Regions from separate parts of the Streptomyces sp. 11x1 genome, predicted to be linked through region 3. Evidence: riboswitches for the same ligand, from Rfam matches in the RefSeq annotation. Region 3 holds a riboswitch; each other region holds the start of a gene.

Region 1 (10,357 bases), 5.1 Mb from region 3:
CAGCATGGTGCGCACCACGAAGGGGACGCCGACCAGGGCCTGGGCGAGCGGTACCAGGATCCAGGACGACCGCAGGTCCAGCGGCGGCTCGTCCAGCGCGATCAGGAACCCGAAGCCGACGGTCACCGCGGACACCCCGAGCGGCAGCATCAGCAGCGCGTCGAAGCCCCTCACGAGCCGGCCCGCCCGCCGGGTGAGCGCGGCGGCGGCGAGTCCGCCGACGAGCAGGGCGATGGCGGTCGCGGCGGCCGCGTAGCGCAGCGAGTTCCCGACCGCCTCGATCGGCGGGACCAGGAAGATTCCGCTCTCGTCACTGGTCAGCGCCTTGTAGTAACCGAAGCCGGGTGCGTCGAGCGACCGCTCCACCAGCACGCCCAACGGCAGCAGGATCAGCACGACGACCGTCATGAGGACCACGCCCAGTAGTGCCCACTGCCCGGCCCCGCGCGGTCGCCGGGCGGTGAGCGAGGCGTCCACCAGGCGCAGGGCGGTCTCCCGCCGCCGTACGGTCCAGGCGTGCACGGCGAGGATCAGCCCGACCGCGGCGAACTGCACCAGCGTCAGCACGGCGGCGGTGGACAGGTCGAAGATCTCCGAGGTCTGCCGGTAGATCTCCACTTCGAGGGTGGAGAACGTCGGCCCGCCGAGGATCTGCACCACCCCGAACGAGGTGAAGGTGAACAGGAAGACCATCAGCGCGGCGGCGGCCACAGCGGGCGCGAGCGCCGGGAGGGTCACCTTGCGCCAGGCCGCGAACGGGGACGCGCCGAGCATCCGCGCGGCCTCCTCCTGCCGCAGGTCGAGCTGCGACCAGAGCCCGCCGACGGTCCGTACGACGACCGCGTAGTTGAAGAACACATGCGCGAGGAGGATCGCCCAGACCGTCGTGTCCAGCCGTACGCCCCACAGCTCGTCGAAGAGCCCGCCGCGCCCGACCAGTGCGAGGAACGCGGTCCCGACGACCACGGTCGGCAGGACGAACGGCACGGTCACGACCGCCCGCAGAAGGTCCTTGCCCCTGAAATCGAAGCGCGCGAACACATACGCGCCGGGGAGCGCGATCGCCAGCGTGAGAGCGGTCGACACGAGCGCCTGCCAGGTGGTGAACCAGAGCACGTGCCGGATGCCGGCATCCCCCAGCACCTCCCCGATCCGCCCGAGGTGCCAGGTGCCTTCCGCCTTGAGCCCCCGGACGACGATCGCGGCGACGGGGTAGGCGAAGAAGACCCCGAAGAAGAAGACGGGCACCGCCATGAGACCGACCCGAGCCGCCCCGCCCGACCGACCAGGACGGGGAGGATGGGGTGAACGGGGTCGACGGGGTCGACGGGGTCGACGGGACGGACGAGATCGACGCGCTACGGCTTGTGCCGCCCCGACGTCCCCGGCCGCCCCGACGCCCTCGGCCGCCCCGACGCCCTCGGCCGCCCCGACGCCCTCGGCCGCCCCGACGCCCTCGGCCGCCCCGACGCCCTCGGCCGCCCCGACGCCCTCGGCCGCCCCGACGCCCTCGGCCGCCCCGACGCCCTCGGCCGCCTCGGCTGCCTCGGCTGCCTCGGCCGCCTTGACTACTTCAGTACGAGGGAGGTCCACGACTTGACCCACTGGTCACGGTTCTCGGCGATCTTCTCCGGCGCCATGGTCTCGGGGTCCTTCGCCGCGGGCCCGTACTCGGTGAACTCGGCCGGCACGGACGCTCCCTCGACCACCGGGTACACGAACATGTTGAGCGGCATGTCCTCCTGGAAGCGCTTCGAGATCAGGAAGTCGATCAGCGCCTTGCCGCCCTCGGCGTTCTTCGCGTTGCTCAGCAGCCCCGCGAACTCGATCTGCCGGAAGCAGGTGCCCTCGGCGACCCCGGTCGGCGCGGTCTTCGGGCGCGGGTCCGCGTAGACGACCTCGGCGGGCGGCGAGGAGGCGTACGAGACGACGAGCGGCCGGTCACCCCCGGCCTTCCTGCCGTCCGTCGATCCGGAGAACTCCTGGTAGTACGCCTGCTCCCAGCCGTCGACGACCTTCACACCGTTGGCCTTGAGCTTCTCCCAGTAACCCTCCCAGCCTCCGTCGCCGTACTTCGCGGCCGTACCGAGGACGAAGCCGAGTCCCGGCGAGGAGGTGGAGGCGTTCTCGGTGACGAGAAGGTCCTTGTACTCGGGCTTGATCAGATCGTCGAAGGTCTTCGGCGGCTCGATCTTGTTCTTCTCGAAGTACGCCTTGTCGTAGTTGACGCAGATGTCACCCGAATCGATGGGCGTGACCCGGTGCTCGTCCTTGTCCAGCTGGTACTCGGCCCCGACCTTGTCGAGCCCCTTCGCCTCGTACGACTGGAAGAGGCCGTTGTCGAGCGCTCGCGAGAGCAGCGTGTTGTCGACGCCGAAGAAGACGTCGCCCTGCGGGTTGTCCTTGGTCAGGATGGCCTGGTTGACGGCCTGCCCTGCGTCGCCGCTCTTCAGTACCTTGACCTTGTACCCGGACTCCTTCTCGAACGCCTTCAGCACGTCCTTGGAGTAGGCGAAGGAGCCGTGGCTGACGACGGTGACGGTCTTGGTGCCGCCGGCGCCGGTGTCGTCCGAGGACGAGCCGCACGCGGACAGCGCGGCGAGCCCGAGGCCGACGACGAGAACCGTTGCTCTCCTGGTGATGCCCACTGAATTCAATCCTCCTGGAGGTGACCAGGAAGAGACGCGGCCCTGCCCGGGCCCCTCGTCGCTTCGAGGGTCCCGGGCAGGGCGCAACAGCTTGAGTGATGACCGAACTTCCTACCCAGAATGACCTGGGCGAGGTTCAGAGGGTCTGCGGCCCGAATGCCGCACTCTCAGCGCTGTGGCGCTCCCCTGTCGGAATATGAATATGTACGTACGGGTCTCAGACTACCTCTCGGTCGCCGCGAGCTGACCGCACGCCCCGTCGATCTCCTGGCCCCGGGTGTCCCGGATGGTCACCGGCACGCCGTGGGCGGCGATGGCCTCGACGAAGGCCTTCTCGTCCTCGGGCCGGGAGGCGGTCCACTTGGAGCCCGGAGTCGGGTTCAACGGAATCAGGTTCACATGCACCGGCTTGCCCCTGAGCAGCCGGCCCAGCCGGTCACCGCGCCATGCCTGGTCGTTGATGTCCCGGATCAGCGCGTACTCGATGGACAGCCGACGCCCGGACTTGGCCGCGTACTCCCATCCGGCGTCCAGGACCTCGCGCACCTTCCACCGGGTGTTCACGGGGACGAGGGTGTCGCGCAGTTCGTCGTCCGGCGCGTGCAGGGAGATGGCGAGCCGGCACTTGAAGCCCTCGTCGGAGAACCGGTGGATGGCGGGCACCAGTCCGACCGTGGACACGGTGATCCCGCGCTGCGACAGCCCCAGCCCGTCCGGCTCCGGATCGGTGAGCCGGCGAATGGCCCCGACGACCCGGTTGTAGTTGGCGAGCGGCTCGCCCATCCCCATGAAGACGATGTTGGACAGCCGCGCGGGCCCGCCGGGAATCTCACCGTCCCTGAGCGCCCTCATCCCGTCCACGATCTGATGGACGATCTCGGCGGTGGACAGATTTCGGTCCAGCCCGGCCTGACCGGTCGCGCAGAACGGACAGTTCATCCCGCATCCGGCCTGCGAGCTGATGCACATGGTGACCCGGTCCGGGTACCGCATGAGCACCGACTCCACGAGCGTCCCGTCGAACAGCCGCCACAGCGTCTTGCGCGTGGTCTCCTGGTCCGTCGACAGATGCCGCACGACCGTCATCAGCTCCGGAAGCAGCGCCTCCTGGAGCTTCGTCCGCGCACCCGCGGGGATGTCGGTCCACTGCTCCGGGTCGTGCGCGTACCGCGCGAAGTAGTGCTGCGACAGCTGCTTGGCGCGAAACGGCTTCTCCCCGATCGCGGCAACAGCCTCCTTCCGCTCCACAGGCGAAAGATCAGCAAGATGCCGCGGCGGCTTCTTGGCTCCGCGGGGGGCGACGAATGTGAGTTCTCCGGGCTTCGGCATAACCCACCCAGTGTCGCAGATCAATTTGTATGGCCCCGGCCAGTCGTCGGTTCAGAAGACTCCGCCCACCACGCCCACGACCCACGCACCGTAGTTCTTCCAGCGATGGGACATACGGCAGTACAACCGCGGCTTGCGCCGGCCCGCCTGGTCGATGAGTGTCTCGCACCATCGGCACGGCAGATCGCCGTGATACCTGCCGTCGTCCCCCACCCGCGCTCTCCCCATGGACACGGACTCTATCGACGTCTGCCGATCTCGCGAGGGGGCTACGGAGAATGGGCCCCGCCCTGGAACCAGGACGGGGCCCACTCACCTCAGCGTGCTCGATCGACGGTCAGCCCGAGCCCACGAACAGCACCAGCAGCAGCCAGACCACCGGGGCCGTCGGGAGCAACGAGTCCAGGCGGTCCATGATGCCGCCGTGGCCCGGCAGGAGCGTGCCCATGTCCTTGATGCCGAGGTCCCGCTTGATCATGGACTCGCCGAGGTCGCCCAGCGTGGCGCTGGCCGCGACGGCGAGACCGAGGAGCAGTCCCTGCCACCAGGCACCGCCGTCGATGACGAACTCCATGAGCAGCGCGCCCGCGACCATGGCGAAGGCGATCGCGCCGAGCAGCCCCTCGCGGGTCTTGCCGGGACTGATGCGCGGCGCCAGCTTGTGCGTGCCGAAGCGCCAGCCGACGGCGTACGCGCCCGTGTCGCTGACGACGGTGAGCAGCAGGAACACCAGGACCCGCTGCGGCCCGTCGTCGGCGGTGAGCATGAGCGCGACGAACGTGGCCAGGAACGGCACGTAGAAGGCGGCGAAGACCCCTGCCGTGACATCCTTCAGATAGTTCTCCGGCGGTTCCGTCATCCGCCAGACGAGGACGGCCAGCGCGGTGAGCGCCATGGCCACCCAGGCCCCCTCGGGCCCGCGGACATAGCCGGCGACGACCATGGCCGCCCCGCCGACCGCGAGCGGCACGAGGGGCGCCCTGATGCCCTTGCGTTCCGCCAGGCGCGAGGTGAGCTCCCACAGCCCCACCACCACGGCGACCGCTATCACCCCGACGAAGGCCGCCTTGACGATGAACAGCGAGGCGACGATGACCACACCGAGTCCGACGCCGACCCCTATGGCGGCGCCCAGGTCACGGCCCGCGCTCTTCTTCTGCGGGGCGGGCTGCGGGGCGTCGGGCATGGGCTCCGGCTTCTGCGACGCCGCCCCGTGGGGCTGCGCCGACGGCGTCTCGTCGCGGAACGGGGGACCGGCCTGCCGAGCGGCCCCCCGGTCGTCGTCCTGGTTCCCGCCATGCGCGGGTACATCGGGCACGATGGGCATGGGGCGAGTCTGCTGGGCCTCAGGCGCATCGTACGTGGGACCCGCCGGGGCATGCCCCTGGACAGGTCCCCGGTCGGTCGGCGCCCAGTACCCGGCTTGTGGCGGCGCCCCCCAGGAAGAGTCGTTCATCAGACCTCGAGGAGCTCCGCTTCCTTGTGCTTGAGCAGCTCGTCCACCTGAGCGACGTACTTCGCGGTGGTGTCGTCGAGCTCCTTCTCCGCACGACGGCCCTCGTCCTCGCCGACCTCGCCGTCCTTGACGAGCTTGTCGATCGCGTCCTTGGCCTTGCGGCGGACGGAGCGGATGGACACCTTGGAGTCCTCCGCCTTGCTCTTGGCGACCTTGATGTAGTCGCGGCGGCGCTCCTCCGTCAGCTCGGGGAACACCACCCGGATGATGTTGCCGTCGTTGCTCGGGTTGACGCCGAGATCGGAGTCGCGGATCGCCTGCTCGATGTTGCGCAGGGCCGTCTTGTCGAACGGGGTCACCACGGCCATGCGCGGTTCCGGCACCGAGAACGAGGCGAGCTGGTTGATCGGCGTCAGCGCACCGTAGTAGTCAGCCACGATCTTGTTGAACATCGCCGGGTGCGCACGACCGGTGCGGATCGCGGCGAAGTCGTCCTTGGCGACCACGACGGCCTTCTCCATCTTCTCCTCGGCCTCGAGGAGGGTCTCTTCGATCACCACTTGCTCCTGCGTGTCTTGAGTAGGCCCGGCAGCTGTACTTGGTCTGGTCGGCGGCCGGCTGCGTCGCGTCTTGTTCCTGCACGGTTCCCGACCGGCAGGACATTGTCCATCCCCCGGTCAGGCTCCGTCCCCCGGGCAGGGGAAGGACCCGGTCAGGCCCGGCTTCCCTGATCACCCACGAGAGTGCCGATCTTCTCACCCTTGACGGCCCGCGCGATATTGCCCTCCTTGAGAAGCTCGAACACGAGGATCGGGAGCTTGTTGTCACGGCAGAGCGTGATCGCGGTGGCATCGGCGACCTTCAGCTCGCGGGTGATCACCTCGCCATAGCCGAGGGAGTCGAACTTGACCGCGTCCGGGTTGGTCTTGGGGTCGGAGTCGTAGACCCCGTCCACGCCGTTCTTGCCCATCAGCAGCGCCTCGGCGTCGATCTCCAGGGCGCGCTGCGCGGCGGTGGTGTCGGTGGAGAAGTAGGGCATACCCATACCGGCGCCGAAGATGACCACACGGCCCTTCTCCAGGTGGCGCACGGCGCGCAGCGGGATGTACGGCTCGGCGACCTGGCCCATGGTGATGGCGGTCTGGACGCGGCTGTCGATGCCCTCCTTCTCCAGGAAGTCCTGGAGGGCGAGGCAGTTCATGACCGTGCCGAGCATGCCCATGTAGTCGGAGCGGGCCCGGTCCATGCCGCGCTGCTGGAGTTCGGCGCCGCGGAAGAAGTTGCCGCCGCCGATGACGACGGCGATCTCCGCGCCGTCGCGTACGACGGCCGCGATCTCCCGGGCGATCGCGTGCACCACGTCGGGGTCGACGCCGAGGCCACCGCCCCCGGAGAACGCCTCTCCGGACAGCTTCAGCAGAAACCGGCCGCTCAATTTGCCGTCGTCGCTCTTCTGGGGCTTGGTGGTCATGGAGATCTCGCCTCTTTACGTGTCGCACATACGAAGAAGGCCATTGCCGGTGGGGTGGTGTTCGCATCCCATGCGCGGCAATGGCCTCCTCGTCAGATCTGCTGTCGTCCGCATCGCGTCACGCGCGCACGGGGCGGCGTACACGAACGACTGCACTCGACCCTATCGGGGCCGGGCGCTGGTCGCGTAACGGACTCAGATGCCGACCTTGATGCGCGTGAAGCGCTTCAGGGTGACACCGGCCTCGTCCAGAACCTTCTGGACGGACTTCTTGTTGTCCAGCGCGTAGGGCTGGCCGAGCAGCGTGGCGTCCTTGAAGAAGCCGTTGAGGCGACCCTCGACGATCTTCGGCAGGGCGGCCTCGGGCTTGCCCTCGGCGCGGGTGGTCTCCTCGGCGACGCGGCGCTCGGACTCGACGACCTCGGCCGGCACGTCCTCCTTGGAGAGGTACTTCGGCGCGAAGGCGGCGATGTGCTGGGCGACACCCTTGGCGAGGTCGGCGTCGGCCTTGTCCAGCTCGACCAGGACACCGATCTGCGGAGGCAGGTCGGGCATGGTGCGGTGCATGTAGGCGAAGACGAAGCCGTCGGCGAACTGCGCGAAGCGGTCGAGGACGATCTTCTCGCCGAGGTTGGCGTTGGCCTCGTCGACGTACGCCTGGACGGTCTTGCCGGCCTCGATCTCGGAGGCGAGCAGGGCGTCGAGGTCCGCCGGGGAGGTCGCGGCGACGTGCGCGGCGATGGCGTTCGCGGCGGCCTGGAACTTCTCGCCCTTGGCGACGAAGTCCGTCTCGCACTTCAGCTCGACGAGGACACCGGAGGTGTTGTCGTCGGCGATGAGGGAGACCACGGCGCCGTTCTCGGCGGAGCGGCCCTCGCGCTTGGCGACGCCCTTCTGGCCCTTGATGCGCAGGGCCTCGACGGCCTTGTCGACGTTGCCCTCGGCCTCGTCCAGCGCCTTCTTGCAGTCCATCATGCCGGCGCCGGTGAGCTCGCGGAGCTTCTTGACGTCGGCGGCGGTGTAGTTCGCCATGATCTGTGAATCTCTTCTCGGAGTTCGAAGTCTCGAAGTCGGCGTCCGCCGCCGCTCGTAGGGCGGGCGCCCGCCGAAGATCTACGGGCTGCAGGTGAACGGCGGGTGGCGCGCTCGGCGCCACCCGCCGTCATGTCGACAGCCCTACGACCGTGAAGGTCAGGCCTGCTCGGCGTCCGCGGCCGGAGCCTCGGCGGACGGAGCCTCGGCGACGGGGGCCTCGGCGACGGGGGCCTCGGCAGCGGCCTCGGCCGGAGCCTCAGCGGCAGCCGGGGCCTCAGCGGCGGCCGGAGCCTCGTCGGCCTTCTTCTCGCCCTCGAGCAGGTCGCGCTCCCAGGCGGCCAGCGGCTCGCCCGCGGCCTTGTCGCCCTTGCCCTCGGTGGCGACGCGGGAGCGGGAGATGAGACCCTCGGCGACCGCGTCGGCGATCACACGGGTGAGCAGCGTGACGGAGCGGATCGCGTCGTCGTTGCCGGGGATCTTGTAGTCGACCTCGTCGGGGTCGCAGTTGGTGTCAAGGATGGCGACGACCGGGATGTTGAGCTTCCGGGCCTCGCCGACCGCGATGTGCTCCTTCTTGGTGTCCACGATCCAGACGGCGCTGGGCACCTTCTGCATCTCGCGGATACCACCGAGGGTCTTCTCCAGCTTGGCCTTCTCACGCGAGAGGACCAGGAGCTCCTTCTTGGTCAGACCCGACGACGCGACGTCCTCGAAGTCGATCTGCTCGAGCTCCTTGAGGCGCTGCAGACGCTTGTAGACGGTCGAGAAGTTGGTGAGCATGCCGCCCAGCCAGCGCTGGTTGACGTAGGGCATGCCGACGCGGGTGGCCTGCTCGGCGATGGCCTCCTGCGCCTGCTTCTTCGTGCCGACGAACATGACCGTGCCGCCGTGGGCGACGGTCTCCTTGACGAACTCGTAGGCGCGGTCGATGTACGACAGCGACTGGAGCAGGTCGATGATGTAGATGCCGTTGCGCTCGGTGAAGATGAAGCGCTTCATCTTCGGGTTCCAGCGACGGGTCTGGTGACCGAAGTGGACGCCGCTCTCCAGCAGCTCCCGCATCGTGACGACGGCCATGGCCGTTCTCCTTGAATTTCTCGGTTGTGCCGCGAGAACCGGACGGCTCCCGCGCCTGACGCCCGCGATGCGCCGTTGCCACTGAGGACCGAGGGGCGCTGATACGGACCGTCCGACGAATCTGACGGACCTCGTACCGGGGCGTGCGAAGTCGACCCGGTGACCCGGATCGCCACCAGAAGTGTACGGGACCCGCGAGGCCCCGGGTGACGCCGTTATCCACAACCGACGAGTAGTCCACAGCTCCCGGCCATGATCGCGCCACTCGCGGGACGCTTCCCCCATGTCCGACGAGATGCCTGACGAGATGAGTCGCAAGATGCCTCACCAGATGCCTCACGGGGGCACCTCCCCGCGACGTGTCCGCCCGTGGCGGGCCCTGCTGCTGTGCCTGTTGCCGGCGCTCCTGCTCACGGCCTGGACGACCGCGCCCCGCGCGGCCCCGCGACAGGACGCCACCCCGGCGGCACCGGGGGCCGTGGAGCCCGTCCCCGCCGTGGAGCCCGTCCCCGCCGTGGCGCGCGCCTGGCCCGTCGGCCTGCGCCCCCTGGTGGCCCGGGCCTGGGAGCCTCCGCCCACCCCCTACGCACGAGGCCACCGGGGCGTCGACCTCTCCGCACCGGCCGGTTCCCCGGTTCGCGCGGTGGCCCCGGGACGCGTCGCGTTCGCCGGCCGGGTGGCGGGCCGGGGAGTCGTCTCGATCGAACTGACCGGCACCGGCGACCCACCCCTGCGCACGACCTACGAACCGGTGCGGACCTCGGTGAAGAAGGGCGACGCGGTGACGGCGGGCACCCCCTTGGGCACCCTGGAGGCCACCCCGTCCCACTGCCCGACCGCATGCCTCCACTGGGGCCTGCGCAGAGGCGACAGCTACCTGGACCCGCTCTCACTGCTCCCGCCGTGGCTGCTCCGTCGGGGCCCTTCACGCCTGCTACCCCTGGCGTAGCCGCAGGCGCCCGAAGGCCCGACGGCCCGAACGGTCCGGCCGAGAGGGCTCAGCCCCGCACACCCCGCAGAGCCATCCCCACGGCAGCCTCGGTGATCGTCGCCGGATCCTCCGCGGCCCCCAGCTCGATCCGCCGCACGGCCGCGTCCACGACGCCCTGGAGCAACATCGCACCCAACCGGGGCTCAGCCTGCCCGAGCTCCGCCAGCGCCTCCACAATCATCGCGACGAGCCCTCCGTGCGCGGCCCGGATCTTCTCCCGCGCGCCGGCGTCCAGCTCACTCGCCGAGATCGCCACCACGGCCCGGTGCCGCCGGTCCCCGACCAGTTCCAGCTGCTTGCGGACGTACGCCTCGACCTTGCCCTCGGGCCGCTCGACCGCTGCCATCGCG
Region 2 (10,357 bases), 2.7 Mb from region 3:
CCCGAGCATCCCGGCCGTCGAGGAATGGGCCGACTTTCGTGAGACGGCGCACGCCCACGCCATCGGACAGTGCCTGCTGTCCCAACTGAGCGAGGGGGCCCGCCTCGACCATCTGGACCGCCACCCGGCGCAGTCCCTCACCCCGTACACGGTTCGTGACGAGGAGACACTGCTCCGGCGCCTCGGTCGCCTCGGGCGCATGGAGCCGGTGGTGGAGCATCAGGAGTACGCCCTCGGGACGGTCTGTGCCGCGCTTCCCCTCACCGTGGGGACGACTGCCGGGGCCCTCGCCATCTCGCTGCCCTCGCACCAGGCGGCCCGGCTGATGCCGGTGGCCCATCAGTTGCAGACGGAGATCGGGAAGCTGCTAGGGACACTCGCGATCTCTATCAGCATCTGAAAAATCACTCCTTGTGATCTCTCGTGTACTTTCAGCAAACTTCCAGGGGTGTCAGGCGGATGATTCCTGGCCAGTCGACGAACACGGCGGGGTAGGCGATGCACGAGTCGGTACAGGCAGAGGTCATGATGAGCTTCCTCGTCTCGGAAGAACTCTCCTTCCGCATTCCGGTGGAGCTGCGTTACGAGACCTGTGATCCCTACGCCGTGCGGCTGACCTTTCACCTGCCCGGAGATGCCCCGGTGACCTGGGCGTTCGGGCGGGAGCTGCTCATCGACGGAGTCGGGCGGCCGTGCGGGGACGGGGACGTCCACATCGCGCCCGCCGATCCGGAGACGTTCGGCGAGGTCCTGATCCGCTTGCAAGTGGGGAGCGACCAGGCGATGTTCCGAGTCGGCACGGCGCCGCTGGTGGCCTTCCTGGACCGCACGGACAAGCTCGTGCCGCTGGGGCAGGAGCGTTCCCTCGCCGACTTCGACGCACTGCTCGACGAGGCTCTGGACCGCATCCTGGCGGAGGAGCAGAGCGCGGGCTGAACGTTACGGCGCCGGGGTGCCGTAACGCTTCAGCGCTTGCGCCGGCGCCCCCTTCCACCACGAGCCGGAGCGGGCACGGACGCCGCTTCGGCGCTGTTCGGACGGTCGGCTGCGACGACCAGGGCGGCCAGCGCGGTAGTCACCGGCACCGATGCCACCAGGCCGATCGAGCCGACGAGCGTGCGCACGATCTCCTCCGCGACGAGCTCACTGTTGGCGACCGTGCCGACACTGCTCTGCGCGATCGAGAAGAGCAGCAGGAGCGGCAGCGCGGCACCGGCATAGGCGAGAACGAGGGTGTTGACCACCGATGCGATGTGGTCGCGGCCGATCCGGATGCCCGCGCGGTACAGGTTCCGCCAGCCCATCGTCGGATTGGCCTCGTGCAGCTCCCACACCGCCGACGTCTGGGTGACGGTCACGTCGTCGAGCACGCCGAGCGAGCCGATGATGACGCCCGCGAGCAACAGGCCACTCATGTCGATCGTGGGGTACAGCCCATGGATCAGACCGGTGTTGTCGTCCGTGTTGCCGGTCAGGTAGGCCGAGCCGATGAAACCCGAACCCAGCAGCCCGATCAGCAGCAACGAGATCAGGGTGCCGATCACCGCCACGGAGGTCCGGGCGGAGAGCCCATGGCACATGTATAGGGCGATGAGCATGATGGCGCTCGCCCCGACCACCGCCACCACCAGCGGGTTCGAGCCCTGCAGGATGGCCGGCAGGATGAAGAGGGTCAGCACCAGGAAGCTGATGGCCAGCGCCACCAGGGCCATGAGGCCGCGCATCCGGCCCACGACCACCACGGCGAGTGCGAAGATCCCGGCGAGCAGCACCATCGGGAACTTCCGGTTCACATCGGTCACCGAGTACTGCAGGTCCTTGGGCGCGGCGGGTTCGTAGGCGACCACGACCTCCTGGCCCTGCTCCAACTGCCGTGACTGGTCGGGCTGGACGATCTCGGTGAAGGTACGCCCCTTGTCGTCACCGGTGTCGACCCGGACCGTGGCCTTCTTGCAGGTGCCGTTCGCCTGCTGCTGGGCCGACGAGCCCTCGGCGGTGGACGTGTCGCCGGTCGGGGTCCCGCCCGAGGCGTTCACCGAAGAACAGCTGACCTCTTCGACCTTGGTGACGGTGGCCTGCTGTGTCTGTCGGTCGAAGCCCACCCCGGTGCGTTCGTGCGCGGGGGCGCCGCCGGGCCAGAGCACGACGAGACCCACGACGACCGCGGTCGCGAAGGGGATCAGCACCGCCGCGATGACCTTGCGCAGGTGCTGCGACACGGGGGCGGCGGGGCCGTGGCTATGGCTGTGCGAATGGCCGCCGCCGGAGGACGGGCCTTGGCCGTGCCCTCCACCGGAGCCGTGGCCGCCACCGGAGCCGTGCCCTCCACCGGAGCCGTGCCCTCCACCGGAGCCGTGCCCTCCACCGGAGCCGTGCCCTCCACCGGAGCCGTGGCCGCCACCGGAGCCGTATCCATGGCCACCGTCGGATCCATGCCCATGGACGTTTCCAGGGCCATGGCCGTGGGGCGGCTCGGGGGGCGGAGGCGGGGGCTGCTGCGTCGTGGTCACCGACCGATCATCGCAAGAACGAGCGATGCCCACTGTTCACCGCGCCACATCTGCCGCTAGCGTGGAGGCACCTTTGCACACGCGGGAGCTCGGAGCACCGGGCTGAGAGGGCGCTGACCTCCGCAGACGCGATGTTTCACGTGGAACATCGTCGGGCGGAAATTGCTGCGTCGACCGCTGAACCTGTTACCGGGTAATGCCGGCGTAGGGAGTAGGTCTCATGACCATCGAGGACACACGCACGCCTGCCTCCAGCCAGACGGACGGGGCATCCGCCGCACCCCAGGGCGAGAACAGCCAGGGTGAACAGCCCCTGGAGGCCGGGAAGTCCATCGGCTGGCACAAGGCGTACATCGAGGGCTCACGCCCCGATCTGCGCGTGCCGGTCCGCCAGGTGCATCTCACCAATGGACAGTCCGTCACCTTGTACGACACCTCCGGTCCGTATACCGATCCGACCGCGGAGACCGACGTCAGGCGGGGGCTGCTCCCCCTGCGCGAGAACTGGATCATCGCCAGGGGAGACACCGAGGAGTACGCGGGCCGTCCCGTCCGCCCCGAGGACGACGGGATCAAGCACACCTCGCCGCGTGGCGGGCTGCGCAACCTCGACGCGGTGTTCCCGGGGCGGCCGCGCCAGCCGCGCCGGAGCCGCGACGGCCAGGCCGTGACCCAACTCGCCTACGCACGACGCGGGGAGATCACACCCGAGATGGAGTACGTGGCCGTTCGGGAGAACGTCTCGCCGGAGGTCGTCCGCGAGGAGATCGCCGCCGGCCGGGCCGTACTGCCCGCGAACGTCAATCACCCCGAGATCGAGCCGATGATCATCGGGAAGCGGTTCCTGGTGAAGGTCAACGCCAACATCGGCAACTCCGCGGTCACCTCCTCCATCGAGGAGGAGGTCGAGAAGATGACTTGGGCGACCCGCTGGGGTGCCGACACGGTCATGGACCTGTCCACCGGCCGGAACATCCACACCACCCGCGAGTGGGTGCTGCGCAACTCCCCCGTCCCCATCGGCACGGTGCCGCTGTACCAGGCGCTGGAGAAGGTCGACGGCAAGGCCGAGGAGCTCACCTGGGAGATCTACAAGGACACCGTCATCGAGCAGGCCGAACAGGGCGTGGACTACATGACGGTCCACGCGGGTGTGCGCCTCGCGTATGTGCCGCTCACCGCGAACCGCAAGACCGGCATCGTCTCGCGCGGCGGCTCGATCATGGCGGCCTGGTGCCTCGCCCACCACAAGGAGTCGTTCCTCTACGAGAACTTCGAGGAACTGTGCGAGATCCTCGCCGCCTATGACGTCACCTACTCCCTCGGTGACGGCCTGCGGCCCGGCTCCATCGCCGACGCCAACGACGAGGCCCAGTTCGCGGAGTTGCGCACCCTCGGGGAACTCAACCGGATCGCGAAGCGTTTTCACGTACAGACCATGATCGAGGGCCCGGGACATGTCCCGATGCACAAGATCAAGGAGAACATCGACCTGCAGCAGGAGATCTGCGATGAGGCTCCGTTCTATACGCTCGGCCCGCTGACGACGGACGTCGCACCGGCGTACGACCACATCACCTCGGGCATAGGCGCCGCGATGATCGCGTGGTGGGGCACGGCGATGCTCTGCTACGTCACGCCCAAGGAGCACTTGGGACTGCCCAATCGCGACGACGTGAAGACCGGCGTCATCACCTACAAGATCGCGGCCCACGCGGCGGACCTTGCCAAGGGGCACCCGGGCGCACAGGAGTGGGACGACGCGTTGTCGGACGCCCGCTTCGAGTTCCGCTGGGAGGACCAGTTCAACCTGGCCCTCGATCCCGACACGGCACGCGAGTTCCACGACGAGACCCTCCCGGCGGAGCCGGCCAAGACGGCGCACTTCTGCTCCATGTGCGGTCCGAAGTTCTGCTCGATGAAGATCTCCCAGGACATTCGTCGTGAGCACGGTGGTTCCCGGGCCGAGATCGAGGCGGGTATGGCCCAGAAGTCCAGGGAGTTCGCCGAGGCGGGGAACCGGGTCTATCTGCCGATGGCGGACTGAGGGGCGATACGAGGATCGAGGCACGGTGGCGGGAGCGTTCACGTTCGCCCGAGGGGCGGGGGTTCGTGCGTGGCTCCCGCTGTCCGGGCGCGGAGCCACGAGCCTTCGCGTGGACCGCGTTCCCCGGGCGACGAGCGGTGCTCTTCCGGCCGTTGCCGGGAGAGCCCGCTGCCGCGGGGCGGGCGGTGGACGGGCCGGTTGTCAGTCGGGCTGGTGCTCCGGGCCGCCGAAGTCCGGGCTGGAGAAGTCCGGACTGCTGTAGCTGGGCCGGGAGCCGGAGCTGCCGCTGTCCGGGCTGCTGAAGCTGGGACGGTTGTAGCCGAGGTGCGGCATACGGCTGGGTGGGGCCGGACGGTCCGGCTCCAGCAGCAGCGCCGGACCCGGGTTCGCGAGGGCGTCGCGGAGGAACGGCAGGATGCCGCGCTCCAGGAGAGCCTCGCGCCAGGCTTCCCTGGCCCGGGTCAGCTCCTCGTTCAGCTCGCTGCGCGCTCCGACGTCGAGGAGCGCGGTGGCGTTGTTGCGCAGGGCGGTGAGCAGGAGGCCGACCGCGGCCACCAGGATCGCCGCCGCGGTGACCGCACCGAAGACCCAGCCCGTGGTGAGGAGGGTCTCGGCGATCGCCCGCTCGGGGTCGAGCGCCTTCATGACGTACCCCACGAGCAGGAAGAGCACCGCCGCGGTTCCGGCGAGCACCGGAGCGAGTACCGCGGCGACGGCACCGGCGCCCGCCCCCACCGCCTCCGTGACCTCGCCCACGGTGGCGGCGAGGCTCACCGTGGAGCCGTCCGGCTCGCTGGAGCCGGACGCTGTCCCCTCGGATGCGGGCGTGGTGGCCGACGGAGGGCTGCGGAACTCGTCGCGGACCTTGACGTAGTACTGGTATTCGGTCGCCGCGGCGGCCGTGATGATCGCCGAGGCGTTGAGGGCCATCGTGCGCAGCTGTTCGGTGTTGAGCCGCTGGAGGCCGGCGGCGAATTCCGGGCGGTGTGGTGCGGAGCGCAGCGCCTCGCCGAGGATCCGCTCGTATTCCTGGCGGTCCTCACTGAGCAGGTGCTGCGGAACGCTGTTCATCTGCATCCCCCGATGCTCCGTAGGGCTTGTGGCTCGGCATGCTGACGAGCCGTCGGGCAGAAACGGAGGGGAGCCTGCTACGGATAAGCCGATGGTAGAGCGGTGACGGCAGGCGGTGACAGGGGGTTTGAAGAAATTGGCCCCTGGCCAGCGAAGTCTTCCGACGGGAAACGCCTGCCCGTTGACGACTCAGGTAGGCAGGGGAAGTTCCTGGACCAGCAGTTTTCCGGCCATGGTCACCCCGCCGTCCATGGCGACGGCCAGACCGTCCGCATAGGTGTACGGTCCGTCGACCGAGGGACCGGTGCCGTCCTCGCCGTCCTCCGAGCCGACCTCTCCCAGGAGGTAGGGAATCGGGCTGTGACCATGGACGATGCGGGTGCCGCCATACGTTTCGAGCAGCGAGCGCACGGCGTCGGCGCCGCCCTCGTCCCGGAAGGCGAAGCGGCGGGTGAACTTGCGGAAGAGGTCCCAGACCTCGTCCGCGTCGTTGCGCGTGATCGTCTCGCGGATGGTGTCGTTGACCGCCTCGATGGAGTCGCCGTAGTCGCGGTAGGCGGTGGTGTCGGAGTGCACCAGGAGGTGGCCGTCGACCTCCTCCATGGCGTCCAGACGGGCCATCCACTGGAGGTGATGGTCCTGGAGGCGGTCCATGTCGGTCTTCTGGCCGCCGTTGAGGAGCCAGGCGGCCTGGAAGGTGGCCGTGCCCGCGCCGGAGTTGACGGGGGTGTCGCCGAACCGCTTGGCGCCCAGCAGCAGCAGCTCGTGGTTGCCCATGAGTGCCTTGCAGTAACCGCCGGCCGCGGCGGCCTCGGCGGACAGACGCATCACGAGGTCGATGACGCCGATGCCGTCCGGGCCCCGATCGGTGAAGTCGCCCAGGAACCAGAGGCGGGCGGCGCCCGCCGACCAGTTGCCCGCGGCGTCGACGAGGCCCTTTTCGCGGAGCGCGGCGAGGAGCTCGTCCAGGTAGCCGTGGACGTCCCCGACGACGAAGAGCGGGCTCGGCCGGGCGGAGGACGGCTCGGCCGCCGCGGCCTCCGGGTCGATCACGACCTGGAGAGTGTCGCCCCGGTTGATCACCGGAAGGTCTCGCTGGGTCGGGGTGTATCCCTCGGGGTAACCCTCGGGATCCTCGGCGGGCCCGGTGGCTTCGCCGGGGTCCGCGGAGTGTCCGTACGGACCGGCCTCGTGGACGTACGCGGGCACGCGGAAATCGCGCACCGTCGGCGTCCGCACCTCGGGTCCCTGACCGGCCCCCTGCGTCATCGACCCCTCCACCACCATCGCCCGCATCTGCACCGCATCGGACTGCCTGGTCGCGACGGTCCGCGGTGTGTGCGCCCATCATAGGAATGCGGATCGCGCTGTGTGATGACCCAGGGGTGGTGAAATGGCGCAGGGCCACAGTTCACCGCGGTTTTCTCCCGAATTGGGCGGGGCTCTCCCCGCCCAATTCCCGTTCGCATCCTCAAGTGGGACGTCAACCCGCTTCAGGTGATCGTGGCGGGCTGACCGTCGTGCGTGGTGGACGCCGCTCGGACGAGGTCCGCACGATCAGTTCCGTCGGTATCACCTGCTCGACCGGTTGGTCCGATTCGACCCCCTCGATCGCGTCGATGAGGAGCTGGACCACGGCCGTGCCGATCCGGCGCGGCTTCAGTGAGAGCGTGGTGATCGGTGGCTCGGTGGACGCGTACACGGCGGACTCGCTGCAGCAGACGAGCAGCAGGTCGTCGGGGACGCGCAGGCCGTAACGCCGGGCCGCGGCGAGCAGATCGGTGCCGTTCGGGTCGAAGAGGCCGTAGACCGCGTCCGGGCGGTCCGGGCGGGCCAGCAGCCGGTCGGCCGCGACGGCCCCGGCGCACGGATCGTGTGCCGGATAGGACTCGTAGACGGGATCCTGGCCCACGCGCTCGCACCAGCGCAGGTACGCGGTGGTGGAGAGATGGGTGTACGTGTCCGTCGAGGTGCCGGTGAGGAGTCCGATCCGGCGGGCGCCCGCGTCGGCCAGGTGGTCGAGGATGCCGAGGACGGCTGCCTCGTGGTCGTTGTCGACCCACGCGGTGACCGGCAGCGAGCCGGCCGGCCGGCCGTCGGAGACCACCGGTAATCCCTGGCGGACCAGTTCGCTGACGACCGGGTCGTGGTCGGAGGGGTCGATGACCACGGTGCCGTCCAGGGCGACATTCGACCACACGTCGTGCCGCGAGGTCGCGGGGAGGATCACCAGGGCGTAGCCCCGGGCCAGCGCGGCCGAGGTGGCTGCCCGCGCCATTTCCGCGAAGTACGCGAACTCGGTGAAGGTGAAAGGTTCATCCCCGTATGTGGTCACAGTCAGGCCGATGAGGCCCGACTTGCCGGTTCTGAGAGTTCGGGCGGCCGCCGAGGGGCGGTAGCCAAGTCGGTCGGCGACCTCGCGTACATGGCGTCGGGTGGCGTCCGGGAGCCGGCCCTTGCCGTTGAGGGCGTCGGAAACGGTCGTGATGGAGACTCCGGCGGCGGCGGCCACGTCCCGGATGCCCGCCCGGCCAGACCGGCTGCCTCGGCGGGGAGTTTCCGCGCGGCTCACCTGGTGCTTCCCTGCTGCTGTCATGGCGAGCCGATAGTAGGGCTCATGCGGTGGGGTAGTGCGGACGCATATGCACTCGTTGACAGGCACGTTTCTGCAAGGTCAGAAAGGGGTAATTCCCTTGCATTGCAAGGGAGTTGAGGGCTCGTATGTCAGGACGTGACTTGTCGACGCGCATGGGCCTGCCAAGTAGCTGATGTCTCGAAGAGGTCTCAACTCACCTGGACGGGTGATGCGCGCTACGGCGTGAGCCACCGGCGCGCGCGTCCACGAGCGACGCGCCCCCTGATTCGTACACCTTCGTGCGCTGATGCCCCTGGGGCTGGTGTGACGGCGGAGGCGTGGACACGGTGTGGATGCCGGTACGGACGCGGTTGTCCACAGGCCATTCGCAGGGGCGCTGAATCCTCATAAGGTGAGAAGCATTGAGTCGACGAGGAGGACTGCGGTGAGCGAGACAAGCCCCAAGCTGCGAGCCGAGCTAGAGGGGATTCCCACCTACAAGCCCGGCAAGCCGGCCGCGGCGGGCGGCCCGGTGGCGTACAAGCTGTCCTCCAACGAGAACCCGTATCCGCCGCTGCCCGGCGTGCTGGAGAGCGTGACGGGGTCGGCCGCGTCCTTCAACCGGTACCCGGACATGGCGTGCACGGGGCTCATGAGTGAGCTCGCGAACCGCTTCGGGGTGCCGGTCACGGATCTCGCCACGGGCACCGGCTCGGTCGGTGTGGCCCAGCAGCTGGTGCAGGCGACCTCGGGGCCGGGCGACGAGGTGATCTACGCCTGGCGGTCGTTCGAGGCGTATCCGATCATCGCCCAGATCAGCGGGGCCACGTCCGTGCAGGTGCCCCTGACGCCGGGCGATGTGCACGACCTGGACGCGATGGCGGACGCGATCACCGACCGGACCCGGCTGATTTTCGTCTGCAACCCGAACAATCCGACGGGCACGGCGGTCCGCCGTGCCGAGCTGGAGCGGTTCCTCGACCGGGTGCCCGGTGATGTGCTGGTGGTGCTGGACGAGGCGTACCGCGAGTTTGTGCGGGATGTCGAGGTGCCGGACGGCGTCGAGTTCTACCGTGAGCGGCCGAACGTCTGTGTGCTGCGTACCTTCTCGAAGGCGTACGGGCTCGCGGGGCTCCGGGTGGGATTCGCGATCGCTCACGAGCCGGTGGCGGCCGCGCTGCGGAAGACGGCCGTGCCGTTCGGTGTGAGCCAACTCGCACAGGACGCCGCGGTCGCCTCACTGCGCGCCGAGGACGAGCTGCTCGGCCGCGTCGGTTCGCTGGTCTGCGAGCGGAACCGGGTCGTCGAGGCGTTGCGCGGCCAGGGGTGGACGGTGCCGGAGACGCAGGCGAACTTCGTATGGCTGCGGCTGGGGGAGCGCACCGTCGAGTTCGCCGGTGCCTGCGAGCAGGCCGGCGTCGTCGTGCGGCCGTTCCCGGGCGAGGGCGTGCGCGTGACGATCGGTGAGACCGAGGCCAACGACATCTTCCTCAAGGTGACGGAGACCTTCCGCAAGGAGCTCTAGGCAGGGCTCCTGATGGCCCTGGACGGCCATTGACCAGGGGGTTCGGGGATTTTTCCCCGGGCCTCTTGTTTTTGGGGACCCCGCGGTCCGGCCTCGAACAGCCATGTCATAATTGCTTGTGAATGTGAACGCGTTCACAAGCGCGTCCTGGTTGTCCTGAGATGTGCGTGTCATCTGGACAGGCTGCCGCAGTGCCACGGCATGTAAGGAGAAGACGTGGACCTCGCTCTGGCGCCGGAGACTCTGGCGCGATGGCAGTTCGGCATCACGACCGTCTACCACTTCCTCTTCGTTCCCCTGACGATCTCGCTCGCCGCTCTGACCGCGGGCCTGCAGACCGCCTGGGTGCGCTCAGGGAAGGAGAAGTACCTCCAGGCCACCAAGTTCTGGGGCAAGCTCTTCCTGATCAACATCGCGATGGGTGTCGTCACCGGCATCGTCCAGGAGTTCCAGTTCGGCATGAACTGGTCCGACTACTCCCGCTTCGTCGGTGATGTCTTCGGGGCTCCGCTCGCCTTCGAGGCGCTGATCGCCTTCTTCTTCGAGTCCACCTTCATCGGCCTGTGGATCTTCGGCTGGGACAAGCTCCCGCAGAAGATCCATCTGGCCTGCATCTGGATGGTCTCCAT
Region 3 (10,357 bases):
CGAGGTCAAGGGCTTCTTCGAGGTCCACAAGGGTCTGGGCACCCACCCGGGCGGCATCCACGTGGAGCTCACCGGCGACGACGTCACCGAGTGCGTGGGCGGCGGCGACGAGATCTTCGTCGACGACCTGCACCAGCGCTACGAGACCGCGTGCGACCCCCGGCTCAACCGCAGCCAGTCGCTGGACCTGGCGTTCCTGGTCGCGGAGCTGTACCGGGACTAGTAGGAGATCAACAGTGGGTGCGCCTGTTACGGGTGCGTGACAGGGCATGACGTGGGGCGCGGATCACATACGATCCGCGCCCCACTCCACTTTTGCGGTTCCTGTCCGCCGGGTAAGGTTAGGTTAGCCTCACCGATCATCGGGACGGCGCCCTCTATCGATCCCGGCGGGAGGTGAACCGCGTGTTCGTCTGCAGTTGCTTCGGCGTCACCGAGCAGCAGGTCAAGAAGCATGCGGCGGACGGCGCCTGCACCCCTCGCCAGATAGCGTCCGCCTGCAAGGCGGGCACGGACTGCGGCTCCTGCGTCCGGCGGATCCAGGCGATCCTCGGCCGGGGCGCGTGCCTGCGCCGTGAGTCGGCCGACCAGGGCGAGTCGGTCTTCTCCGAGCTCGAGGAAGCGGCCTGACCCGGTTCCCGGGCTGCCGCCCGGCTCAGCTCTCGGGCTGTTCGATCAGCTGCGCGATGTAGAGCGCCTCACCGAGCTTCTCCAGCAGTTCCAGCTGGGTGTCCAGGTAGTCGATGTGGTGCTCCTCGTCCTCGAGGATCGACTCGAAGATGTTCGCCGAGGTGATGTCGCCCTTGTTGCGCATCACCTCGATGCCGCGCTTGAGGCGGTCGATGGCCTCGACCTCGATCTGCCGGTCGGCCTCGAACATCTCCTTGACCGTCTGGCCCACCCGGACATGGAACAGCCGCTGGTAGTTCGGCAGCCCGTCCAGGAACAGGATCCGGTCGGTGAGCACCTCCGCGTGCTTCATCTCGTCGAACGACTCGTGACGCGTGTACTTCGCGAGCTTCGTCCAGCCGAAGTTCTCCTGCATCTTCGCGTGCAGGAAGTACTGGTTGATCGCGGTGAGCTCCGCGGTCAGCTGCTCGTTGAGGAATTCGATGACCTCGGGGTCGCCCTGCATCGCAGAGGCTCCTTCCAAGCGGGGAACTGGGAGGTTGCGCCGCGATGATTGCACCGCTGTCGAAGATCGTCCAGTAAGTGCAAGCTTAGTAAGTAAGTGCAGCCTTAGTTCTAAATGTCCGGGTCGGGCGGGCCCTGGTCATGTGCACCACTCGGGGTCTGTCAGGATGGAGTCATGGGTCAGCCGGTGGAACGCGAATCAGGAGATCGCGCATCTGAGAACGCCGCGTCGTCGCAGCTTCCGCCGGGACAGCGGCTCCAGCGCGGCTGGCCGGTCACCCATTACGGGCCCGTCCCCAAGTTCCGTCCGGAGCGCTGGGACTTCCGGGTCTTCGGCGCCACCGCCGACGGCGAGAAGCACTCCTGGACCCACGACGAGTTCACCGCCCTGCCGTACGCGTCGGTCGTGGCCGATCTGCACTGCGTGACGAAGTTCAGCATGGTCGGCGCCGAATGGGGCGGCATCCCGGCCCGGACGATCCTGGACACCGCGCCGCCCGCCGCCGAGGTCACCCATGTGATGGTGTGGGCGGAGTACGGCTTCAGCTCCAACCTCCGCCTCGCCGACTTCGCCGACGACCGCACGATCTTCGCCACCCACAAGGACGGCGAACTCCTGACGGCCGAGCACGGTTTCCCCCTCCGCCTCGTCGTCCCCCACCTGTATGCCTGGAAGGGGCCCAAGTGGGTCCGCGGCATCGAGTACATGACCGCCGACCGCCGCGGCTTCTGGGAGGAACGCGGCTACCACAACCTCGGCGACCCCTGGCAGGAGCAGCGCTACTCCTACCAGGAGGAACCGGGGGACGGCCCCGAGCTCTGACGTCGACGAGGTGCCTCGGCCTTCCCCGGATCGCTCGGACCGTCCCGGTCGGCGTCAGCCGTCCCTGAGCTTCTTCAGGCGTTCCACGTCCGCCGCGTGGCCCTCCTTGCCGCCCGGCGTCTCGATGATCAGCGGGACGCCTTCCGTGGCGGGATGGGTCATCAGGGCGCGGAACGGGTCCTCGCCGATGTGTCCGGAGCCGATGTTCTCGTGGCGGTCCTTGTGGGCGCCGACCACGTCCTTGGAGTCATTGGCGTGGATCAGCTTCAGCCGGCCCTCGCCGACCGTGTCCACCAGCAGGTCCAGCGTCCGGTGCATGCCGTCGGGCCCGGTCAGGTCGTGGCCCGCGGCGAAGATGTGGCAGGTGTCCAGACAGACCCCCAGCTTCGGGTGGGCGTCCAGGGCCTCGAAGTACGGCCCGAAGTCCCAGGTGCGGGAACAGAGCGAGGCTCCCTGGCCGGCCGTCGACTCCAGCAGCAGATACGGGTCGTCGTCGTGGGTCAACTCGTCCAGCAGCGGCAGCAGATACTCCCGTACCTGCTTGAGCGCCACCGACCGGTCCCGTCCGCCGGTCGCGCTGCCCGTGTGCACGACCACCCCGAGCGCGCCGATCTCCCGGCCCCGGCGCAGCGAGTGCCGCATCGACTCCACGGACTTCTCCGCCGTCGCTTCGGTGTGCGAACCGAAGTTGATCAGGTACGGCGCGTGGACGTAGGCGGGGATCGACTCCTCGGCGCAGGCCGCGCGGAACTCCTCGTCCTGTCGTGGGTTGCCGGCCGGGGTCGCCCAGCCGCGCGGGTTGGCGACGAAGACCTGGACGGTCTCGGCCTTCAGATCACGGGCGTAGGTCAGCCCGACGGAGTTCAGGCCCCCGGCGACGGGCACATGGCCGCCGACGGGGTTGCGGGAAGGGCCCACGGGACCGGGGGTGGTTCTGGACGGACCGGTGGCGGTGCCGTGGAGGCCGGTGGCGGTGCCGGGGAGCCCGGGGGTGGGGGCCGGGAGGCCGGGGGACTGCTGAGTGCTCACCGCACCAGGGTGTCATGCGGTCCGAGGTGCCCGGCCGCCGGTTCGAGGCGACGGCCGGGCCGGTCCGTCAGCGGATCTCGATGGTGATGGTCGAGCCCTTGGGCGCCGTGTCCCCGCCGTCCACGGACTGGCTCCTGACCTCGTCGCCGAAGAGCCCGAGGAGCCCCCGGTCCTCCTCGACCTCGAAACCGGCGTCCTCGAGCCGCTGGGTCGCCTCGTCGACGCTGTCGCCCACGACGTCGGGGACCTCGACCATCACGGGCCCCTTGGAGAGCGTCAGGGTGACGGTGTCGCCCTGGCCGACCTGCTTGCCCACCCCGGGGGCCTGCTCGGCCACGAGCCCCTTGTCGAACTCGGAGTTGACCCGCCCGGAGGCGAACTTCACCTTCAGGCCCGCCTGCTCCAGCTCGGCGGTGGCGTCCGCGACCGACGAGCCCGACACGTCGGGCACCTCCACCGGGGCGCCCCGGCTGACCACGATCCTGACCGCCGCGCCGGACGAGATCTCGGTGCCCGTCCCCGGCTGGGTGCTGATCACCTGCCCCCTGATGACCTCGTCGCTGAACTCCTGTGTCACCACGCCGGGTTCGAGCCCGGCGTCCTTCAGTTTGGTCTTCGCGACATCCAGCCGATAACCCTGGAGATCCGGCACCTTCACGGTCTGCGGACCCTTGGAGATCGTCACCGTCACCGTGTCGTTGTCCCGGATCCGCTCGCCGGGCGCCGGGTCGGTGCCGATCACCCTGCCGCGCTTGACGGTGTCACTGAACGCCCGCTCGACGTCGACGCCCAGCCCGGCGCCCTCCAGCCGCTTCGTTGCGTCCGCCTCGCTCTGCTGCAACACGGCCGGGACCTGCGTGAACTGACCCGAGTTGATGTACCAGACGCCGCCGCCCACGCCCAGGACGAGCATCACGGCGACGACGACCGCCCACAGCCCGCGCCGGGGCGCGGCGGAGGCGCGGGTGCGCCGGGGCGGCGGAGGCGCGTCGAACCGGCTGGTGCGGTGCAACCGCTCGTCGGGATCGAGTCCCACCGACCGCGACACGGACAGGGAACGCGGGATCACGCTCGTCCGGTCCTCCGCGGTGTCGTGGCCGTCGGCTATCGCCTGCGGCGGCACCGCGTCCAGCTGCTCGGCGCTCAGCGCGGCCCGCGCCTCCAGGGTCTGCGCAAGCAACGCCACGGCGTCGTACGGTCGCAGCTCCGGATTGCGGGCGGTCGCCGAGGCGACCAGCGCGTCCAGGTCGTAGGGCAGCCCCGGCACCGTGGCCGACGGGGGCGGCACGTCGTCGTGGAGCGCGTGGTAGAGCACCTGTGCGGGGGACTCCCCGGCGTGCGGCTTGCCGCCGGTCAGCATCTCGTAGAGCATCACGCCGCACGCGTACACGTCGACACGGGTGTCGGTCGTACCGTGCTCCAGCTGCTCGGGGGCGAGGTAGGAGACGGTGCCGAGGACGGCGCCGGTCGTGCTGGTGACGGTGTCCACGGCCCGGACGAGCCCGAAGTCGGCGACCTTGACCCGGCCGTCGTCCCCTATCAGCACGTTCTCCGGCTTCATGTCCCGGTGCACGAACCCGGCGCGGTGCGCGGCGCCCAGCGCGGCGAGCACCGGCTCCAGGATGTCCAGCGCGGCGCGGGGCTGCAGCGCCCCACGCTCGCGCAGCACGTCGCGCAGGGTGCAGCCGGCGACGTACTCCATCGCGAGGTAGACGTACGAGCCGTCGGTGCCCTGGTCGTAGACCCCCACCACGTTCGGGTGGGAGAGCCGGGCCACCGACTTCGCCTCCCGGATGAAGCGCTCGACGAACGTCCGGTCCGCGGCCAGCGTCGGATGCATCACCTTGAGTGCGAGCACGCGGTCGAGGCGGGTGTCCACGGTCCTGTAGACCGTGGCCATCCCGCCGACCGCGATCCGCGCCTCGACTCGATACCGGCCGTCGAGCACCTGGCCGACAAGCGGGTCCTGAAGGGTCGTGTCCACGCAGGTGAGTGTACGAGCCGCCGCCGACAGGCCCATGGGCCCCGGGACCCGAGAGACGTACTGCAGCAGAGCTGTGACCGAGACCGGAGGGCTGTGACGAGCGGGTCTTCGACCGGAACTCGTTCGACTGTTCGAGTGAGGGTGGAGAGGCGTGAGCTCCGCCTCAGAACGCCGGGCGCTCCGGATCCAGCCGCGCCAGTCCCTCGCCGGGGGACGAGGCCTCCGCGAAGTGACGGCGGGGGATACGGCCCGCCCGGTACGCCAGGCGTCCGGCCTCCACCGCGTGCCGCATGCCCTCGGCCATCAGGACCGGCTCCTGCGCCCGGGTCACGGCGGAGGCGAGCATGACGCCCGCGCACCCCAGCTCCATCGCGAGCGCGACGTCCGATGCCGTCCCCGCGCCGGCGTCCAGGATCACCGGCACGCGCGCGTGCTCGACGATCAGCTGGAAGTTGTGCGGGTTGCGGATGCCGAGCCCGGAGCCGATGGGCGACCCGAGCGGCATGATCGCGGCACAGCCCACGTCCTGGAGCTTCCGCGCGAGCACGGGATCGTCGTTCGTGTACGGCAGCACCGTGAAACCGTCGTCGACGAGCGTCTCGGCGGCGTCGAGCAGTTCGATCGGGTCGGGCAGCAGGGTGTGCTCGTCGGCGATGACCTCCAGCTTGACCAGGGACGTACCGAGCGCCTCGCGCGCGAGACGGGCCGTCAGCACGGCCTCGCCCGCCGTGAAGCAGCCGGCCGTGTTGGGCAGCACCCGGATGCCGAGCCGGTCGAGCACCGACAGCACCGAGCCGTGCACGTCGGCGTTCACCCGGCGCATCGCGACCGTGGTCAGCTCCGTGCCGGAGGCCACCAGCGCGCGCTCCAGGACGTCCAGGCCGCTCGCTCCGCCGGTGCCCATGATCAGGCGGGACGCGTAGGTCGTACCGCCGAGGACGAAGGGGTCGTCTGCCATGGGATCAGCCTCCTTGGACGGCGGTGAGGACCTCGACGCGGTCCCCCTCGGCGAGGGCGGTGGTCGTCCACCGCGCGCGCGGGACGACGGTTTCGTTGAGAGCGGCGGCGACACCGGAGACTGACGGAGTGAGCGTCCGCACGATCGCGTCGAGGGCCGTGCCGGGGGCGATCTGCCGCCGCTCCCCGTTGACGGACACGGTCACGGTTCCGGCGGTGCTCATACGGGCTGCTCCAGGAGTTCGCGGGCCGCGCCGGCGCGGAACCGCAGGGGGGTGAAGTCGCGCGCCTCGGCCGGCAGTTCACCGGTGGTCAGCACCTCGGCCAGGACGTCCCCGGTGACCGGAGTGAGAAGCACGCCGTTGCGGTAGTGGCCCGTCGCGAGGAGCAGGCCGTCCAGCCCGCTCGGGCCGAGGAGCGGGGCATTGTCGGGGGAGGCGGGGCGCAGTCCCGCGCGGGTCTCGGTGAGCGGCAGTTCGGTGATCCCGGGGACGAGTTCGTGGGCGTCCCGCAGCAGTTCGTACACCCCGCCCGCGGTGACCGTCGTGTCCCAGCCCTGCTCCTCGCTGGTCGCGCCGACGACGAGTTCGCCGTTCTCGCGCGGCACCAGATAGACCTGGCTGCCGCGCACCACGGCCCGCACGGTACGGCTCAGGAAGGGCGCGTACGGCTTCGGGACGGTCAGCCGCAGCACCTGCCCCTTCACCGGTCGCACCGGCGGCCGCACTTCGGCCGGGACCCCGGCGAGCCGCCCGCTGAGGCTGCCCGCGGCGAGGACGGTGTGCTCGGCGTCCAGCCGGTCGCCCGCGCCGGTGCGGACGCCCGTGGCCCGCTCCCGGGCCACCGACAGCTCCTCGGCCCAGGTCCGGTGGAACACCACCCCGGCGCGTTCGCAGGCCGCCACCAGGGCCGCGGAGAGCCGCCTCGGATCGACCTGGTGGTCCCCGTCGACCCGCAGTCCGCCGCGCACGCCCGGCGCGAGCATCGGTTCCAGGCGACGGCACTCCCGTCCGCTCAGCCACTCCGAGTCGAGGCCCGAGCGGCGTTGCAGGGCGTGCAGTTCGCGCAGATGCGCGCGGTCGTCGGCGTCGAGCGCGACGGCGAGGGTGCCCGAGCGGCGGTAGCCGAGGTCGAGGCCGGTGACCTCGGTCAGCTCGGCGGCGAAGTCCGGATAGCGGCGCGCGGACTCCAGGTTGAGCCCCAGCAGCGTCTGCTCGCCGTAGTGCAGTTCGGTCACGGCGGCGAGCATCCCGGCCGCCACCCGCGCGGCCCCGCCGCCGGGCTCGGGATCGACGACGGCCGTGGCGAACCCGCGCTGCGCGGACCGCCACGCCGTGACGAGACCGATGATTCCGCCCCCCACGACGAGGACGTCTGACGTGTGCGTACGCGACATGGGCGTCCAGCCCCTCCCTTCGCCGGCATGACCCGGATCAGGTTCGTACGGTCGGAGGCCGCCAGCCTCCCTCTCAGCCCGGTGCGTCCGGGCTCCCGCGAGTGCTCTACGGTGGCCCACCCTAGCCCCCGCCGTTCGTCCCAGTAAGGGAGCCCGTGCCCATGGCCCGCTCGCTCGACGGTCTCGTCCTCGCCCCCGTCGCCGACCAAGCCCCAGGTCAGGTGGGCACCCGCACCCGGTTCACGTACCACGAGGAGGACGGCGAGATCTGGGCCGACTACGCGGGCGGCGACGTCGTGCGCGGCCGGCTCGTGGGCACGCGCGCGGGGGACCGGCTGGACTTCCGCTACGTGCAGTTGAAGACGGACGGGACCACCGCCTCAGGGCACTGCGTGTCCCTCGTCGTCGAACTGCCCGACGGGCGGGTCCGGCTGGAGGAGACCTGGCAGTGGGAGTCACGGCCCGGCAGCGGGACGAGCGTGGTGGAGCAGGTCGAGCCGTCGGATCCCACCCCCTGACTGACCGAATATCAGTTGTCTATGGTGATCGGGTGAGCGAGCAGACGCAGCTGAGGGGCGGATCACCGGCGCGGCGCGTCGTCGTGGTGGGCGCGGGCATGGCGGGCGTGCAGACGTCGGTCGCCCTGCGGGAACAGGGTTTCACCGGCGACGTGACCCTCCTGGGCGCCGAGCCGCACCAGCCGTACGACCGGCCGCCGCTCTCCAAGGCCGTCCTGCTCGGCAACGCCGAGGGCTCCGCCTTCGACGTCGACTTCGAGGCGCTCGGCATCGACCTCCGGCTGGGCCGCGAGGTCACCGGCCTGCGCCCCGCCGACCACGAACTCGACACGGCCTCCGGGCCCGTCCCGTACGACGTCCTCGTCGTCGCGACCGGCGCCGAACCGGTCCGGCTGCCGGGTGCCGAGGGGGTGCCCGGGGTGCATCTGCTGCGCACCCTGGACGACGCCGAGCGGCTGCGGCCCGTGCTGGCACGGCAGCACGACATCGTGGTCGTGGGCGCGGGCTGGATCGGCGCGGAGTTCGCCACCGCCGCGCGCGAGGCGGGCTGCGCGGTGACGGTCGTCGAGGCGGCGGACCGCCCGCTCGCGGGCGCGCTCCCCGCGGAGGTGGCCGCCCCGATGACCGCCTGGTACGCCGACAGCGGCGCCACCCTGCGCACCCACGCGCGCGTGGCGCGCGTCGAGCCCGGGACGGTGGTCCTGGACGACGGCACCCGGGTCCCGGCGGGCGCGGTTGTCGTCGGCATCGGCGCGCGCCCCGCCACGGCCTGGCTGAAGGACTCCGGCATCGAGCTCGGCGCCCACGGCGAGGTGGTCGCCGACGACCATCTGCGCACCTCCGCACCGGACGTCTACGCCGTCGGCGACTGCGCCTCCTTCCCCTCGGGCAGGTACGGCCGGCGCCTGCTCGTCCACCACTGGGACAACGCCCTCCAGGGCCCCCGCACGGTCGCGGCCAACATCGTCGGCGAGACCCCCGAGCCCTACGACCCCGTCCCGTACTTCTGGTCCGAGCAGTTCGGCCGGTTCGTCCAGTACGCCGGGGACCACGCCTCCGCCGACACCATGGTCCGGCGCGGCGACCCGACCGGAGCCGCCTGGTCGGTGTGCTGGCTCCGGGAGACCCGGCTGGTCGCCCTGCTGGCCGTGGGCCGCCCCCGCGACCTGGCCCAGGGCCGCCGCCTGATCGAGGCGGGCACAGCGATGGACCCGCTGCTGCTGGGGGACCCGGCGAGGCCGCTGAAGGCGGCGACGGCGTAGGCCGGAGGCGGCTCGGCTACCCACTGTCAGTCCCAGATGGCAGTCTTGGAGACGTGACCGAGATTGACGCAAAGATCGATGCTCTCGTCCCCGCGTGGCTGACCCTCCCCGACATCGCAGAGATGCTGGACGTCGAGGTGACCCGCGTGCGGCAGCTGGTGAAGGAAGGCCAGCTCATCGCCGTACGCCGTGGTGAGAACCGCGCACTGCACGTCCCCGCCGCCTTCATCGACGGAGACAAGGTGGTCAAGGGCCTGACCGGCACCCTGACCCTGCTGAGGGACGACGGCTTCACCGACGAAGAGATGCTGGAGTGGCTCTTCACTCCGGACCCCAGCCTGCCCGGCACCCCGGCCCAGGCCCTGAGCGAGAATCGCGGCACGGAGGTGAAGCGCCGCGCCCAGGCGCTCGCCGTCTGACCGGAAACACCTGAGGCACCAGACACACAGACTGACCGGAGACTCCGGGGGACACCCCCCGGAAGTTCGCAGCAGAGCCGCCTGTACGGCGTACGGGAACGGGGCCCGCCAGGGTCGCGTCCCGTACGCCGCACCGATCACGCACGCCAACGGGGGACGCACCCATGCCCGACGCCGCCGCACAGCTCGCCGACGCCCGGCTCTACCTCTGCACGGACGCCCGCAAGCGCCAGGGCGACCTCCCGCGGTTCCTGGACGCGGTCCTCGCGGGCGGCGTGGACATCGTGCAGCTCCGCGACAAGGGCATGGAGGCCGCCGAGGAGCTGGAGCATCTCCAGGTCTTCGCGGACGCCTGCCGTCGGCACGGCAAGCTGCTCGCCGTCAACGACCGCGCGGACGTCGCCCACGCCATCGGCGCGGACGTGCTGCACCTCGGCCAGGGCGACCTCCCGGTCCCGGCCGCCCGCGCCGTCCTCGGCACGGACGTGCTCATCGGCCGTTCCACCCACGCCGAGGAGGAGGCCGCCGCCGCGGCCGTCCAGGAGGGCGTGGACTACTTCTGTACGGGCCCCTGCTGGCCCACCCCCACCAAGCCCGGCCGTCACGCCCCCGGCCTGGACCTCGTCCGGTACACCGCCGCCCTTGCCACCGACCGCCCCTGGTTCGCCATCGGCGGTATCGACCTCGGCAATCTCGACGAGGTCGTCGAGGCGGGCGCCCGGCGGGTGGTGGTCGTCCGGGCGATCACCGAGGCCGACGACCCGGGAGCCGCCGCGGCGGAGTTCACCAAGCGGCTGCGTGCCCTCTAGGTCCTGTCGTCACATTCCCGTCGTCG

Evidence for each region. Region 3 has a riboswitch for thiamine pyrophosphate ahead of thiO (glycine oxidase ThiO). Riboswitches for the same ligand answer to the same signal wherever they lie in the genome.
Region 1: it holds a riboswitch for thiamine pyrophosphate, as region 3 does, so the genes downstream of both, P8T65_RS12740 (thiamine ABC transporter substrate-binding protein) here and thiO (glycine oxidase ThiO) in region 3, are expected to answer to the same signal.
Region 2: it holds a riboswitch for thiamine pyrophosphate, as region 3 does, so the genes downstream of both, thiC (phosphomethylpyrimidine synthase ThiC) here and thiO (glycine oxidase ThiO) in region 3, are expected to answer to the same signal.

The regions. Positions count from the first base shown of each region.
Region 1 covers NZ_CP122458.1:2,944,375-2,954,731, forward strand. The annotation lists gene P8T65_RS12735 (iron ABC transporter permease) at 1-1,254, opposite strand, end outside; gene P8T65_RS12740 (thiamine ABC transporter substrate-binding protein) at 1,569-2,648, opposite strand; TPP riboswitch at 2,739-2,846, opposite strand; gene rlmN (23S rRNA (adenine(2503)-C(2))-methyltransferase RlmN) at 2,871-3,977, opposite strand; gene P8T65_RS12750 (hypothetical protein) at 4,029-4,205, opposite strand; gene P8T65_RS12755 (phosphatidate cytidylyltransferase) at 4,315-5,433, opposite strand; gene frr (ribosome recycling factor) at 5,433-5,990, opposite strand; gene pyrH (UMP kinase) at 6,146-6,904, opposite strand; gene tsf (translation elongation factor Ts) at 7,100-7,936, opposite strand; gene rpsB (30S ribosomal protein S2) at 8,096-9,016, opposite strand; gene P8T65_RS12780 (M23 family metallopeptidase) at 9,348-9,965, shown strand; gene P8T65_RS12785 (helix-turn-helix domain-containing protein) at 10,015-10,357, opposite strand, start outside.
Region 2 covers NZ_CP122458.1:5,354,527-5,364,883, forward strand. The annotation lists gene P8T65_RS23450 (IclR family transcriptional regulator) at 1-400, shown strand, start outside; gene P8T65_RS23455 (SsgA family sporulation/cell division regulator) at 499-936, shown strand; gene P8T65_RS23460 (YibE/F family protein) at 966-2,510, opposite strand; TPP riboswitch at 2,582-2,738, shown strand; gene thiC (phosphomethylpyrimidine synthase ThiC) at 2,731-4,557, shown strand; gene P8T65_RS23470 (hypothetical protein) at 4,759-5,634, opposite strand; gene P8T65_RS23475 (metallophosphoesterase) at 5,818-6,897, opposite strand; gene P8T65_RS23480 (LacI family DNA-binding transcriptional regulator) at 7,112-8,224, opposite strand; gene hisC (histidinol-phosphate transaminase) at 8,649-9,728, shown strand; gene P8T65_RS23490 (cytochrome ubiquinol oxidase subunit I) at 9,945-10,357, shown strand, end outside.
Region 3 covers NZ_CP122458.1:8,019,156-8,029,512, forward strand. The annotation lists gene P8T65_RS35160 (class II 3-deoxy-7-phosphoheptulonate synthase) at 1-223, shown strand, start outside; gene P8T65_RS35165 ((2Fe-2S)-binding protein) at 406-630, shown strand; gene bfr (bacterioferritin) at 656-1,135, opposite strand; gene P8T65_RS35175 (sulfite oxidase-like oxidoreductase) at 1,310-1,957, shown strand; gene P8T65_RS35180 (deoxyribonuclease IV) at 2,012-2,875, opposite strand; gene pknB (Stk1 family PASTA domain-containing Ser/Thr kinase) at 3,054-4,970, opposite strand; gene P8T65_RS35190 (thiazole synthase) at 5,134-5,928, opposite strand; gene thiS (sulfur carrier protein ThiS) at 5,933-6,133, opposite strand; gene thiO (glycine oxidase ThiO) at 6,148-7,323, opposite strand; TPP riboswitch at 7,321-7,432, opposite strand; gene P8T65_RS35205 (hypothetical protein) at 7,485-7,841, shown strand; gene P8T65_RS35210 (FAD-dependent oxidoreductase) at 7,874-9,103, shown strand; gene P8T65_RS35215 (Rv2175c family DNA-binding protein) at 9,157-9,522, shown strand; gene thiE (thiamine phosphate synthase) at 9,687-10,331, shown strand.